Regions from separate parts of the Gordonia polyisoprenivorans genome, predicted to be linked through region 3. Evidence: predicted binding sites of a transcription regulator. Region 3 holds the regulator's gene; each other region holds the start of a gene.
The links. The regulator LexA, encoded in region 3, represses DNA repair genes until DNA is damaged. The targets are predictions, from matches to a motif close to CGAACANNTGTTCG.

Region 1 (5,213 bases), 930 kb from region 3:
AGCGCATGCAGCCCGGATGTCATACCGAGTGAGCCTACGTGCACCATGGGTTGGTGATGTCCCGACCAGACCCCACTGATCCCGACACCGTTCTGCTCGTCGATCTCGACGGGACGATCACCGACAGTTTCACCGGGATCGCCAACAGTTTTCGGCACGCCCTGACCGCTGTCGGCGCGCCACCGGCACCCGAGGCGGTGGTGGCCGGGATCGCCGGACCGCCGATGATCGACACCTTGCGCGAGCTCGGCCTCGACGAAGCCACCGCGGATGAGGCGATGCGCGCCTATCGTGCCCGCTACACCGACGTCGGCTGGCTGGAGAACTCGGTGTTCGACGGCATGGACACACTTCTGGGTGATCTCGGCGCGTCGGGTCGGACGCTGGCTGTGGCGACGTCGAAGAACCAGACGACCGCGCGCGCCATCCTCGGCCATTTCGGCCTCGCCGGCCACTTCCGTGTCATCGCCGGGGCCAGCGACGACGGAACCCGCCGCCACAAACCCGACGTGATCGCCCACGCACTGGCACAATTGGACATATCGCTCGACCCGCACACACACCGACCCTCTCGTCCGGCGGTGATGATCGGCGACCGATCCCACGATGTCGAGGGCGCAGCCCGATTCGGCATCCCGACGATCCTCGTCGGATGGGGTTACGCTCTGGCCGGGGAGCGCGACGCTGCTGCATGGAGCGTCGATTCGATGTCAGATCTGCGCGAGGTACTCGGTGTCTGATCAACTACACATCTGTTTCGTCTGCACCGGCAACATCTGCCGGTCGCCGATGGCGCAGAACATCTTTGCCAAATCGCTGCACGACGCGGGGCTCGCCGACCGCGTCGAGGTGAGCAGCTGCGGGACGAGCGGCTGGCATGTCGGCGAGGCGGCCGACAACCGCGCGCGCACGGAGCTGCTGGCGCACGGCTACTCCGACGCCCACATCGCCGATCAGCTCGGGCCCGATCACATCGGTGCCGACCTGTTCGTCGCCGCCGACGCCGGACACGTCAAGGAACTCGAGCGCAAACGACTCGGTGAGCGCACCCGACTGTTGCGCAGCTTCGATCCCGACGCAGGCGACGATCTCGATCTGTCCGACCCGTACTACGGCAACGCCGACGATTTCGCCGTCACCCGCGAGCAGATCGAGGCCGCGGTACCGGGCCTGCTCCAGTGGGCCCGCGAACACCTCGACGACGCCACCGGCTGAGCCGTCGCCGGTGCTGCCGTGATCGGGTACTGCGGCGCACGTCACGGCCGAATCCGGCATACCGTCATCAGATGCAGCCGGGGCTGCTGCGGTGGTTGCGCACTGGGTACCGTTGTCCTATGCGCGCGCTGCGAAACATACGACCGGGGTGGATCGCCCTGATCATCGTTGTCGCCGCATTCGCGGCGGCATGTTTCATGGTGCTGGCGCCGTGGCAGCTCGGGAAGAACTCCGCGACGTCCGAGCGCAACCATCTGATCAAGAGTGCCGTCGGTACCGCCCCGGTACCGATCAACGAGGTGGCGCCCGCCGGAAGGGGATTCGTTCCCTCCACCGAGTGGCGTGAGGTGACGATGACCGGGACCTACCTCGTCGACGACCAGGCCCTCGTCCGCCTGCGTTCGGTCGACGAGCGACCGGCCATCGAGGTCCTCACCCCGTTCCGCATCGCGGGCACCGATCGCGTCCTGGCGGTCGATCGCGGCTACGTTCGCCCGGATCAGAGCAACACGCCCGCGATCCCTGCGCCCCCGACAGGCGAGACGACCATCAACGCCCGCATCCGGGCTTCGGAGGGCACGTCAGAAGGCCGCGGCGCGCGGACCGAAGGCAACGCGCTCACCATGTACACGGTCGACCCGACCCAGCTGGCCAAGGCGACCGGCACCCCGATGGACCCGTTCTATCTGCAGTTGTCGCCGAATCAACCCGGCTCACTCGGCGAGATCCCACTGCCACAACTGGATTCGGGCCCCTACCTCTCCTACGGCCTGCAGTGGCTGGCCTTCGGTGTGATGGCACCGCTGGGAGCCGGATACTTCATCTACTCCGAAATTCGTCAACGTCGACGAGCTTCCGCCGCCAAGAAAGCCCACGCGGCCGAGGCCGCCGCCGGTCCCGACCCGACGACCCCCGACGACACCTCCGGACTCAACGGTGCCGCACAACCCGAGCCGGCCCCACATCTGCTGACGCGATCCGAACGCCGCAAACGCATGCGCGAGGAACTGCGCGCAGCAGCCGGAACAACCACCGCGCCCGCTCCGGTCGACCCCGACGACATCGACGAGCAATCGCCCGCCGGCATCGGCGTCGGACCCGACACCGAGCACTTGTCGTCCACGGTGCGCGACAAACTCACCGAACGCTACGGCGGCTGAGGCCCCCGCTTCACCGGATACTTCCCGTTCAGCGGCAGGAGTGCGCGGCCCGTGCCGTGCCCCATCGGTGGCCAAGCCCTTGTATTGGTGGTCGAGGTGCGAGGCGCCCCAGGCCCTTCCCCGATCGGTGGTCGAGGTCCTTCCCGATCGACGGCCGAGACGCTTCCCGATCGATGGTCGAGGTCCTTCCCGATCGACGGCCGAGACGCTTCCCCATCGGTGGTCGAGGTGTGAGGCGCCCCCGGGCGCCGAGCCTCGAGACCGAGCCGAACCGACGCTGGAACCCCACCACTAAACCCACTCGAAGAAACTTTCGACAACCCTTGCCAACCCGACAAACCCGGCATATGATCGAACACAACAGCACACAAACACATGTGCGCTTATCGCCGGGGGTGACAATCATGGTCGACACCGCACTCCCTGACGTGTCTGGGTTGTCGACCACCCAGAAAATCGCCCTCGCCCACACGCTGATGGACGAGTTGGCCACCGATGATTTGACCGGCCTGTCCAACGATGACCTGGTGTCGGTCGCTCAGTCCACCGAACGGTTGATCACCCGCGTCACCGTCCAAGGCGATCGGCAGATCGTCGAGTTCTCCGACCGCCATCTGGCGCGGGAGTACGGGTTCGGGTCGATCATCGACGCCATGATCGGCTTGTTGCGTGTGTCGGAACCGTGGCGGCGGTGGAAACAACTCAAAGCGACCGCCACCTTCCACACCGTCACCGGCGAGGTTGCTGCGCCGAAATATCCGGCGTTGGCCGAGGCGATGGCCTCCGGGGCGGCCGGCCCCTCCCACGCCGCAGTCGTCATCGACGTGTTGGACCGCATACCTACGACAGTGCCGTTCGACGAAAAAATGTCGGCCGACGCCACGATGGCCGGGTTCGCCCGCACCCACACCCCCTCCGATCTCCGGATCCTGGGGGCACGGGTGTTGGCGCACCTCGACCCCGACGGTGAGTTGACCGACGATGCTGATCGGCAACGCCACCGCCAGATCCGCATCGGCCGTCAAGACGCCCAAAAAATGAGTGGGCTATCGGGGCAGATGACCCCGACTCTGACCGCGCACCTCGAAGCAGTACTCGCCGCGTGGGCGGCGCCTGGAATGAACAACCCCGCCGACCCGGAGTCCCCGACCGGTAGTCGCGAGGATGCCGACCCCGACCAGGTGGCGGCCGCGGCAGCCCGCGATCACCGGGATCAGGTGCAACGCAACCATGATGCGTTGGAAGCAGTCCTACGCGCCGGACTCGATGTCGGACTCGGCCCGCACTCGCATCGCGGCCTACCACCGCATCTGATCATCAAAGCATCGCTGTCGGAGTTGATTGCGCAAACCGGGATGGGCGTCACGGCGACCGGCACCCTCCTCCCAATCCGGGATGTGATCGCTTTGGCGGCCCACAGTCAGCCGTGGTTGGCGGTGTTCGACGACCACACCAGTCTTCCCCTGTATTTGGGTCGGGCGAGGTTAGCGAGTCAAGGACAGCGGATCGCCCTGTTCGCCAAAGACGGCGGTGAGTACTGCTCGTTTCCCGGATGTACCCAACCCGCCGCGCACGTCGAAATTCATCACGCCACCAAAGACCACGCGAAAGGCGGACTCACCAACATCGGTGACCTCGCCCCCGCCTGTGGGAAACACAACCGGATGGTCGGCGACAAACCCGGACAATTCACGACCGGCATCTATCGCGACGGGCCGTGGGCCGGACGATGCTGGTGGCGCACAAACACCCCGGTCGGCGCAGCCGAACCGAACCCGAAACGCACCAACGCGCTCCCCGACGTCGGCACCACCTACGCTGCGGCACTGGCCCGTATCCGCGCGGAGTTGCATCCACCACCCGACCCACCACCAAGTGGGGCCGCTGCCAGTGCTGATACCGATCTCGCCACAAGCGACGACCGGGACTCGATGCTGCCCACTGACCGACTACGCCGCAGCCAGGTCCCGGTCGGGTGCGGCGGCGGGTATTACGACCTCGTCGAAATCCTCCACCCTGATCCCAACCCGGACTCGCCGGTCGACACCCGACTCGCCCAACTCCTCGGCGACCGCGCGTTCTAGACCCGGGGCGCACTTCCGTTCGGGGTTGGAAACCAGCAGCGGTGCAACAGGTCTCGAGGCTCGTCGCTAACGCTCCTCGGCACCTCGACCACCGGGACGAAAGATCCGCCGGGCTGGTCGACCACCGATCAAGGAGCACCTCCGCCCGGTGAGGAAGCCCCCTCCCCGATGGTCGAGGTGCTGAGGAGCGCCAGCGACGAGGCCTCGAGACCCCCGACAGCCGAACATCAGATCACGAGCGTCGAGCGCGCCACCAGGCTATGGCCATGGCGGTGGCGAGCGCGCCGACTTGCACCTGTCGGGACAAAGCCAGGGCGGCACGGAGATCCGTTGTGGTCGGAGCCCGCCCGTCGCCGAGGGTGGGTCGGTGCTCGGTGCGGTGCGGGTAGACCGTGATACCGCCGAGACGGATGCCGAGAGCTCCGGCGAAACTCGCCTCCACGACACCCGCGTTGGGGCTCGGATGTGCCGATGCATCGCGCTTCCACGCGCGCACTGCACCCCGTCGATCAGGCCCGGCGGCCACGACGAGCACCCCCGCGATCCGGGCCGGCAGGATGTTGAGCGCATCATCGAATCGTGCTGCAGCCCAACCGAAACGGTTGTAGCGGGCATTTCGATGACCGATCATCGCATCCAGTGTGTTCGCGGTCCGGTAGACGAGGAGGCCGGGAACACCGGCCACAGCGCCCCAGACCAGCGCTCCCACGGTGGCATCGGAAGTGTTCTCGGCCACCGATTCCAGTGCAGCGCG
Region 2 (5,213 bases), 1.1 Mb from region 3:
TCCGCAGCCGACGTTTCGCGGTGATCTGGGGATTCTTCTGTCGCAGCGAACCCGCCGCGGAATTGCGCGGATTGGCGAACGGCGGCTTGCCGTCGGCGACCAGTGAGGCGTTGAGTGTTTCGAAGTCCTCAACCCGGAAGAAGACCTCACCGCGCACTTCGAGGACGTGCGGTATCGGGAACTCGTCGGACGCCGTCAGACGTTGCGGCACGTCGGTGATGGTGCGCGCGTTGAGGGTGACGTCTTCACCGGTTCGACCGTCACCGCGGGTGGTCGCGTGATCGAGCACGCCATCGCGGTACACCAGTGCCAGCGCGACGCCGTCGATCTTGAGCTCACACAGATACTCGGTTCCCGAGCCCACCTCGTCGGCCACCCGCGCGACCCACGCCCGCATCTCGTCGGCGTCGAAAACGTTGTCCAGCGACAACATTCGTTCGAGATGGTCGACGGGCGTGAACGCGGTGGAGAATCCGCCACCGACGAGCTTGGTCGGCGAGTCGGCGGTGGCCAGCTCCGGATGCGCCTCCTCGAGTTCCTGCAGACGCCGCAACAGCCGGTCGAACTCTCCGTCGGAGATGATCGGTGCGTCCTTGACGTAGTACCGGAACTGATGTTCACGGATCTCCTCGGCCAACGCCGACCACTGTTCTCGCACGTCGGCAGACGGACCGTCGTTTGCCACCTGATCTGCTTCTGCCACCCACCGAGCGTATCGAAACACCCCGACAACCCTCCTCGAGCGTTCTGGCGGACATGTGCACAGCATGCGATGCCGGTGTCGGCTGTCGGGGTCTCGAGGCCTCGTCGCTGGCGCTCCTGCGCACCTCGACCATCGGGTGGGGAGTCGCCAGCGATCACAGAAGACCGCCGGGACACTTCAATCTCGGCGGTCGACCAGCCCGGCGTACCTTCCTCTCGGTGGTCGAGGTGCGTTCTCTCGGTGGTCGAGGTGCCGAGGAGCGTTAGCGACGAGCCTCGAGACCTGTTGCACCGCTGCTGGTTTCCGACCACGGACCGAGCACGTGACGGTCTAGAGTCCGTGGTCGCCGAGGAGTTGGGCGAGTCGGTTCTCGACCGGCGAGTCTGACGTGGGGTCAGGGTGGAGGATTTCGACGAGGTCGTAATATCCGTGTCCGATCGGGACCTGGCTGCGCCGGATTCGGTTGGTGGGCAGCATCGAGTCCCGGTCGTCGCTTGCGGCGAGATCGGTATCGGCAGCAGCGGCCGCACTTGGTGGTGGGTCGGGTGGTGGATGCAACTCCGCCCGGACGCGAGCCAGCGCCGCGGTGTAGGTGGCCCCGACATCCGGTAGTGCGTTGGTGCGTTTCGGGTTCGGTTCGGCTGCCCCGACGGGCGTGTTTTTGCGCCACCAGCATCGTCCGGCCCACGGCCCGTCCCGATAGATGCCGGTCGTGAATTGTCCGGGTTTGTCGCCGACCATCCGGTTGTGTTTGCCGCAGGCGGGGGCGAGGTCACCGATGTTGGTGAGCCCACCTTTCGCATGATCTTTGGTGGCGTGATGAATCTCGACGTGCGCGGCAGGTTGGGTACATCCGGGAAACGAGCAGTACTCACCGCCGTCTTTGGCGAACAGGGCGATCCGCTGCCCTTGACTCGCCAACCGCGCCCGACCCAAATACAGCGGCAGACTGGTGTGGTCGTCGAACACCGCCAACCACGGCTGACTGTGGGCAGCCAACGCGATCACATCCCGGATTGGGAGGAGGGTGCCGGTCGCCGTGACGCCCATCCCGGTCTGCGCAATCAACTCCGACAGAGACGCTTTGATGATCAGATGCGGTGGTAGCCCGCGATGCGATTGCGGGCCGAGTCCGACATCGAGTCCGGCGCGTAGGACTGCTTCCAACGCATCATGGTTGCGTTGCACCTGATCCCGGTGATCGCGGGCTGCGGCAGCCGCCACCTGGTCGGGGTCGGCGTCTTCGCGACTCCCGGTCGGGGACTCCGGATCGGCGGGATTGTTCATTCCAGGCGCCGCCCACGCGGCGAGTACTGCTTCGAGGTGCGCGGTCAGAGTGGGGGTCATTTGTCCCGACAGGCCACTCATTTTTTGGGCGTTCTGCCGGCCGATGCGGATCTGGCGGTGCCGTTGCCGATCGGTGTCGTCGGTCAACTCACCGTCGGGGTCGAGGTGCGCCAACACCCGTGCCCCCAAGATCCGCAGATCAGACGGGGTGTGGGTGCGGGCGAACCCGGCCATCGTGGCATCGGCCGACATTTTTTCGTCGAACGGCACTGTCGCCGGTATGCGGTCCAACACGTCGATGACGACTGCGGCGTGGGAGGGGCCGGCCGCACCGGAGGCCATCGCTTCGGCCAACGCCGGATATTTCGGCGCAGCAACCTCGCCGGTGACGGTGTGGAAGGTGGCGGTCGCTTTGAGTTGTTTCCACCGCCGCCACGGTTCCGACACACGCAACAAGCCGATCATGGCGTCGATGATCGACCCGTATCCGTATTCGCGGGCGAGATGGCGGTCGGAGAATTCGACGATCTGCCGATCGCCCTGGACGGTGACGCGGGTGATCAACTGTTCGGTGGATTGAGCGACCGCGACCAGGTCATCGTTGGACAGGCCGGTCAGATCATCGGTGGCCAACTCGTCCATCAGCGTGTGGGCGAGGGCGATTTTCTGGGTGGTCGACAACCCAGACACATCCGGTAACGCGGTATCGACCACCATTTCTCACCCCCCGGCGATAAGCGCACATGTGTTTGTGTGCTGTTGTGTTCGAGTATATGTCGGGTTTGTCGGGTTGGCAAGGGGTTGTCGAAAGTTTTTTCGTACGGGTTTGATGGTGGGGTTTCAGCCTGGGGTTCGGCAGGGTCTCGAGGCTCGCCGCCTGGGGCGCCTCGCACCTCGACCATCGATCGGAAAGGACTCGGCGGAAGGACCTCGACCACCGATCGGGAAGCACCTCGACCACCGATACAAGAGCTCGGCCGCCGATGGGATGCGCGATTGCCGATGGGATGCCTCGACCACCGATCAAAGGACGAGCCCGGGGCGCCGAGACGCAGAACACGCCACCGAAGGCGCGGTAGCGTAAGGGTTCCGCCACCGGAGTTGCCCACGCATCGAGGAGTCGACACGTGCCACATCCGATCATGTTCGACGACGCCGACCCCTTCCTCATCCGCGTACGCGAAGTGGCTCTGACACTCCCCGACGCCACCGAGGTGGTCGCGCACGGCCGACCAACATTCCGGTGCGGCAAGATGTTCGGCAACTACGGCGGCGGCGAGAAAGGCGGAATCCGCCACGACCGTTCGGTGTTGTTCCTCGCCGACCCGGTCGAGCGTGCCGCACTCGTCGAGGATCCGAGGTTTTTCGTCCCCGCGTATTTCGGACCCGCAGGCTGGCTCGGAATCCTGCTCGACGACGCCACCGACTGGATCGAGGTCGCCGAGTTACTCGACGCGAGCTACCGCCAGATCGCCCCGAAGCGGTCACTCGCGAAACTCGATGCCCGAGAGGCCGGCACCACGCTCGCTCGGCGCCATCCCTTGCCGCCGGACTCGTCCCGCTGACGCAAGAAACATTGTCCGATAAAGGTATTTCGTCAGTATTTCGGATTGCGAATAACCTGTATTCCGGACGCGGCCGGACTACAGTGGGATTTCTGCCGGGAAAGCGAGATCTGCGACGCCTGTAGGAGATTCGAGCATGGCAACCTCATCGACCCCGCGGGAGAAACTCACCGCCGATCAGCGCAATTCCTTCGCCGCAGCCTATCTCGGCTGGGCAATGGACGCATTCGACTACTTTCTGGTCGTCCTGATCTACGCCGAGATCGCCAAGGATTTCGGGGTTCCGCTGACCCGGATGGCGCTGATCACCACCATGACCCTGGTGATGCGACCGGTGGGCGCGTTCATCTTCGGGTTGTGGGCCGACCGCAAGGGCCGGCGCATCCCACTGATGACCAACGTCGCCTTCTACAGCGTGGTCGGCTTCCTCTGCGCCTTCGCGCCCGGCTTCTGGGTGTTGATGGTGCTGCGCATGCTCTACGGCATCGGCATGGGCGGCGAATGGGGCCTCGGAGCCGCACTGGCCATGGAGAAGATCCCGGCCTCCCGCCGAGGCTTCTTCTCCGGCTTTCTACAGAGCGGCTATTCGATGGGCTATCTCTGCGCCGCACTGGCATTCCTGGTTCTCAACACGTGGCTCGGCCTGAACTGGCGGTGGATGTTCGCGCTGTCGATCATCCCGGCTTTGATCAGCCTGCTCATCCGGGCGCGCGTGGAAGAGTCCGAGGCGTGGAAGGCCACACGTGACCGGGTGCGTCAGACCCAGACCACCGCGCGCGAGATCTGGTCGAACCCCGTCATCTGGCGACGCTTTGTCTTCCTGGTCCTGCTGATGACGGCGTTCAACTGGATGAGTCACGGCACCCAGGATGTCTATCCGACGTTCCTCAAGGCCCACAACGATTCCGGAGCCGGTCTGGCCGCGAGTACCGCAACCTGGATCGCGGTGATCTACAACGTCGGGGCCATCATCGGCGGCCTGATCGCCGGGGCACTGTCGGAACGGTACGGCCGCAAAACACTGATCATCGCGTGCGCGGTCCTCGCGCTACCGATCGTGCCGCTGTTCGCCTACTCCTCGACGGCCGGCTACCTTGCACTCGGCGCCTTCCTCATGCAGATGATGGTGCAGGGCGCATGGGGTGTTATCCCGGCACACCTCACCGAACTGTCCCCCGACGAGATCCGTGGGTTCTACCCAGGCGTCACCTACCAACTCGGAAACTGCCTGGCCGCCTTCAATCTTCCGATCCAGGAGGCGGTGGCCGGCAGTCACGGCTATCCGTTCGCGCTGACCGTGACGATCGTCCCGGTCCTGATCGCGGTCATCGTGCTGACCGCGTTCGGTCGGGAACGCAAGGGCGTGCAGTTCGGCAGTGAGCAGGCCAGCGTCGAAGAAGTCGCCTGATGCGACGACTTCACAGCGCTTCGGGATCGGCGGACAGCAACTCCCCGGCGCGGGCGCAGATACTCAGCGCGGTGCGCGCCCAGTCCGGGGACGATCCGGCCAGACCGCATGTGGGGGTCACGATCACGTTGTCCGACAGCACTTTTCGCGCGAGACCGATGCGGTCGACCAGCTCGGCGAGGGTGGTCGCAACCGTCTCGGCATGGATGGCGGGGTCTGCGTGGTCGCCCGGCAGGACCCCGGCGACGAG
Region 3 (5,213 bases):
ACCCGATACCCGACTCTGCACGTGACCCGCCGCACCGGCCACGCCGACGGGGTCACGGTGGCCCGGGCGGCGACGACGGCCGAGGCCACCAACGCCCTGGCGGCCGGGGTGATCGTGTTGCTGGAGAACGCGATTCCCTCACTGAGCCCGAAGGCTGCCGCCGGACTCGACCCCGCTGGTCGAATCGCGTTGAGCCAGAGTCCCTATCGGGAGTCGGCGCGGTTGTTCGGCGATTGCACACGCCGAGCGATCCGTGATCTCGTGGACGCCGACGAGCTGCGTACCGTACGTTCCCCCCAGGCGTTCGCCGCGCTCGCTCAGCGGTTGCGACCAGCGGTGACCGATGCCGCTCCGGAGTATCTGCGCCTCGCGGTCGACGTGCTGCGGGAATTGGTGGCATTGCGCGGGGTGATCGACACCCATTCGGGACAACTCGCCGCCGACGACGTCGCCGAACAGCTCGACCATCTGGTGTTCGACGGCTTCGTCGCCGCCACCCCACGTGAGTATCTGGCGCAGGTGCCCCGCTATCTCCACGCCGCGCGTGAACGGCTGGAGCATCTGCCCGCATCTGCCGCGCGGGATCGCGCCGGGATGCAGGCGCTGGATCGGGTGGTGGAGCGCTGGAATCAGCGGCTCGCGCAAGTGCCCGACGGCAGGCGGGATGCGGTCAACGACCAGGCGCACTGGCTGGTCGAGGAGTTGCGGGTCGGTCTGTTCGCGCAGCGACTGGGCACGCGGTACCCGGTCTCGGAAAAGCGGGCGCTACGGACTCTGGACGGACTCGGCTGAGACTGCGCCGGACGCAGGAGTGGTCCGGTCGTGGGTCAGATTGCCCTGCAGGTCGTCGATCTCGCGCTGGAAATCCTCGAGGGAATCGAAGGAGCGGTATACCGACGCGAATCGCAGGTAGGCGACCTCATCGAGGTCGCGTAAAGGTTTGAGGATTGCCAATCCGACTTCGTTGCTGGGGATCTCGGCCACCCCGGAGGCCCGGACGGTCTCCTCGACCTGCTGGGCGAGTTGCGCGAGATCGTCCTCGTCGACCTGGCGGCCCTGACACGCGCGCCGGACCCCACGCATCACTTTCTCCCGGCTGAACGGCTCGGTGACGCCGTTGCGTTTGACGACGGCGAGGACGGCGGTCTCCACCGTCGAGAACCGGCGACCGCATGCGCTGCAGGAGCGGCGACGGCGGATCGCCTGCCCCTCGTCGGCAACTCGGGAGTCGATGACCTTGGTGTCATCATTCCTGCAGAACGGGCAGCGCATACACCGACAATACCGCCCCACAGCGGCGGAATTACCGTGTGATCGTCCGGCCGTGACGTCACCGGTAGGCAGGCACGAGCAGCGCCTGCCCGACCTGCAGCCCGCTGCCCGTCATCTCGTTCATCTTCGTGATCTCCTCGATGACGGCCTGCCGCGGGAGATCGGGGGCCACCCGCGCCGCGACGGAGTTCAACGACTCCCCCGCTCGCACGTGCACGACCTCGGTCGCCGTGGGCGTCGGGGTGGTCGACTGCTGGTAATCGCTGCCGGCCACGGCCACCAGCCAGACCAGCAGCGCCAGGGCGACGCCGGTAAGCACAGCCACCATCGCACCGCTCCGACGGGCGGTGCGATGCGCGGTGACACGCGGGCCGACCGGCGAGGAACAGCGGGTACCCGCAACCAGCGGAGCGCGGCGTACACCGGGCCGGGCCGGGCCCGCGTACGCCGGTCGCCTGCGTGCCGGCTCGCGCTCGAGCGTGCGCCGTTCCGGGAGACTGCGCTCCGACGACCGGTGTTTGAGCACGCGGTGTTCGACGGTCGCGCGGGCCGAAATCGATGTCCCGCGGCGGGCGGCGGTGTGGTGGGCCGTCCGCCGGGACCGAACCTGCAGGTCGTCGGCGCCCGGCGTGGTGGGCAGAAGTACGGTCGGCATGGTGTCTCCCTGTCTCGATCATGCATTCGAAGAACGGATGTTCGAGTTCTACCACGGGGCTCCGACAATTTCTCGCGACACGTCGAACACATGTTTGAGGTTGCCTGTCGCCTCGGCTACCCTGGCCGGTGTTCAGCTCTCCACAGGGCCCGTCAACCAGGGCGTACTCCGACAGGACGTGCGCACCGACCGAAAGGATGCGAACCCCATGAGTGAGAAGAAGGGCCGTTCGTCCGACCCCGAGGCGACCACCGTCACCGACTCGGACGACTCCGACGAGACCGTCGCGACCGGCCCGATCGATCCGGCGGCCGTCGAGGCCGCGCTCACCCCGCGCCAGAAGGGCGTGCTCGACGTGATCCGCAAGTCCGTGCGCGAGCGGGGATACCCGCCGAGCATCCGCGAGATCGGCGACGCCGTCGGCCTGGCGTCGACCTCATCGGTCGCACACCAGCTACGGACCCTCGAGCGCAAGGGTCTGCTCAAACGCGACCACAACCGGCCCCGTGCGGTGAACGTCCAGGACGGCGATCCCACACCCACCGACGACAATCCGAATGCGTCGAATCTCCCCACGCCGACGTTCGTGCCGGTCCTGGGGCGCATCGCGGCCGGCGGACCGATCCTGGCCGAGGAGGCCGTCGAGGACGTCTTCCCGCTGCCGCGTGAACTCGTGGGCGACGGGTCGCTGTTCCTGTTGCGCGTCGTCGGCGAGTCGATGATCGACGCGGCCATCTGCGACGGCGACTGGGTGGTCGTACGGCAGCAGAACGTCGCCGACAACGGCGACATCGTTGCAGCGATGATCGATGGCGAGGCGACGGTCAAGACCTTCAAGCGCAAGGACGGTCATGTGTGGCTGATGCCGCACAACGACCTGTTCGAGCCCATCCCCGGCGACGACGCCGCGATCCTGGGCAAGGTCGTCACGGTGATGCGCCGCATCTGAGCGGAGCCACCCGCGCCGGACCGTTCGGTCGGATCGCTCAGCCGCGCAACGCTTCGGCTGCCGCGGTACGCGCATCGGCCGGTGATGCGGTGGCCAGTGCGGCACGGGCGGCGGAGCGGCACGCCTCGAGGTCGACCTCGGCGAGCTTCGCCCCCACCGCGGGCGCCGCGGCCGGGGCACTCGACAGCGAGGTGACGCCGAGTCCGACGAGAACACACGCGAGCAGCGGGTCGGCGGCGGCCTCGCCGCACACCCCCACCGGGGTCTCGCTGCGGGTGCCGGCCTCGGCGACACCGGCGATCAGCGAGAGCACGGCAGGCTGCCACGGGTCGGTGAGCCCGGCGAGTTCGGCCGACATCCGGTCGGCGGCCATCGTGTACTGCGTCAGGTCGTTGGTGCCGATCGAGACGAAGTCGACCTCGGCGAGGATGGACGGTGCGAGGATCGCCGCCGACGGGATCTCGATCATCACCCCCGCCACGAGCCCGCGGCCGCGGACCTCGGCGGCGAATTCGGCGGCTTCGGCGGCCGAGGCGATCATCGGCGCCATCACCCAGGGCGTGGTCCCGGTCTCCTGCGCGGCGCGGGCGATCGCGTCGAGTTGTCCGGCACGGATCTCGGGATGTGTCGCGGCGATCCGGTTGCCCCGTACCCCCAGTGCGGGATTCGCCTCGGTGCCGTGATCGACGAATTTCAGTGGCTTGTCCGAGCCGGCATCCAGGGTCCGAACGACGACCTTCTTGCCGTCGAAAGCCTCGATGACCTCGCGATAGAGCGCTGCCTGCTCCTGCACCGACGGCTCGTCGGCCCGATCGAGGAAGGCGAGTTCGGTGCGGAACAGACCCACCCCCTCGACGGGGTACGCCGTGGCCGCGCGCGCCGAGACGCCGTCGGCGACGTTGGCCAGGATGGCCACCTCCACGCCATCGGCGGTGCGTCCGGGCCCGCTCCATCCCGCGATCGCCTCCGCCTCCCGCCGGCTCTGCTCCACCTCGTCCTTGGCGCGCTCCGGATCAGGTTGGACGACAACGGTTCCCGCCGTCCCATCGACGAGCACAGGTGTGCCCGCGGATACCTCGTCGAGACCGGCGACCGCCACCACGCACGGAATCCCGAGTTGGCGGGCGATGATCGCGGTGTGACTGGTCGGGCCGCCGAGCCGGGTGGCCAGCGCGGTGATCAGTTTCGGGTCGAGGCCGGCGGTGTCGGCGGGCGCGAGGTCGTCGGCGAGGAGCACCGACGGTTCGTCGGGCACGGGGACCCCCGGTTCGGGTTCGCCGAGCACCTCGGCCACCACCCGATCGCGGACGTCGTTGAGGTCGGTGATGCGCTCGGCCATGATCCCGCCGAGTTTGGCGAACATCGCGGCGAACTGTTCGGTGGCCGCGGCGGCCGCGGCCGGGGCCGGGGTGCCGTCGGCAATCAGCTTGGCAACCGTCCCGATCCATCCCCGATCCTCGACGAGGCCCGCGGTGGCGATCAGGACCTCGGCGGCGGCGCCCGAGGCGTGCGATGCGCGCTCACGCAGTCGGGCGGCGACCACGGCGGCGGCATCGGCGAAGCGGGCCTTCTCGGCTTCACGGTCGGCCTCGGCCACCACGTGTGAGCCGGGATCGGTGGAGGCGACGCTCACCCGCTCACCCGGCCGGACGACCGGCCCGTAGGCCTTGCCGCCGACGACGGGCGTCCCGTGCAGCGTGGTGTCGGCATCCGACGCACTGCTCTCGGTCTGCGTGTGCTGGGGGCGAACCTGTTGATCCACGGTTCCGGCCTTTCCTCGTCCTTCAGTGATGCGGTTGTTCGGTGATGCGGTGGTGCGGGTGTTCGGTGATGCAGGTCGTACCGGTCAAGCGGTCGTTCTGTGTGATCCGACCAGGCGTCCGATGGATGTGAAACACCGGTACGTCACCACCTCTTGTGATCGAAGTTACAAGAAATCCTTGACTTGTCAACATAAACAGGCGTAAACACAGATATATCAACACCGAGTCCCACAGAAACCCACATGGGGTCGGTGGTCGGAAAGAGATCGGAGAGACGTGTACGCGGAAGAACGACAGCAGGCGATCGCCGAGCTGGTCCGCTCGAAGGGCCGCGCCTCGGTGAGCGCGCTCGCCGAGCGCTTCGAGGTCACCAGCGAGACGGTGCGACGCGATCTGGCCAGCCTGGAACGCGCCGGCCATCTGCAGCGCGTACACGGTGGCGCGGTTCGTCCCGGCCTGGTCCAGATCGTCGACGAGCAGGGCATCGGCGAGCGCGAGGCCAGCCATGCCGATCAGAAGGTGGCGATCGGCCGTGCGGCGATGCGTTTCCTGCCGCCCGACGGCGGCTCGCTCG

Region 1: J6U32_RS18945 (HNH endonuclease signature motif containing protein) is a predicted target of LexA. The motif match lies at 2,744-2,757, and genes of this name have one in related genera.
Region 2: J6U32_RS19830 (HNH endonuclease signature motif containing protein) is a predicted target of LexA. The motif match lies at 2,729-2,742, and genes of this name have one in related genera.

What each region holds. Positions count from the first base shown of each region.
Region 1 covers NZ_CP072203.1:4,199,505-4,204,717, forward strand. The annotation lists gene cobC (Rv2231c family pyridoxal phosphate-dependent protein CobC) at 1-23, opposite strand, end outside; gene J6U32_RS18930 (HAD hydrolase-like protein) at 57-740, shown strand; gene J6U32_RS18935 (low molecular weight protein-tyrosine-phosphatase) at 733-1,215, shown strand; gene J6U32_RS18940 (SURF1 family cytochrome oxidase biogenesis protein) at 1,335-2,375, shown strand; gene J6U32_RS18945 (HNH endonuclease signature motif containing protein) at 2,780-4,459, shown strand; gene J6U32_RS18950 (cobalamin biosynthesis protein) at 4,692-5,213, opposite strand, start outside.
Region 2 covers NZ_CP072203.1:4,387,607-4,392,819, forward strand. The annotation lists gene ligA (NAD-dependent DNA ligase LigA) at 1-703, opposite strand, end outside; gene J6U32_RS19830 (HNH endonuclease signature motif containing protein) at 1,034-2,707, opposite strand; gene J6U32_RS19835 (MmcQ/YjbR family DNA-binding protein) at 3,118-3,555, shown strand; gene J6U32_RS19840 (MFS transporter) at 3,692-4,963, shown strand; gene J6U32_RS19845 (vitamin-B12 independent methionine synthase) at 4,974-5,213, opposite strand, start outside.
Region 3 covers NZ_CP072203.1:3,266,931-3,272,143, reverse strand. The annotation lists gene hrpA (ATP-dependent RNA helicase HrpA) at 1-792, shown strand, start outside; gene nrdR (transcriptional regulator NrdR) at 766-1,272, opposite strand; gene J6U32_RS14780 (LysM peptidoglycan-binding domain-containing protein) at 1,331-1,927, opposite strand; gene lexA (transcriptional repressor LexA) at 2,136-2,876, shown strand; gene ptsP (phosphoenolpyruvate--protein phosphotransferase) at 2,914-4,638, opposite strand; gene J6U32_RS14765 (DeoR/GlpR family DNA-binding transcription regulator) at 4,916-5,213, shown strand, end outside.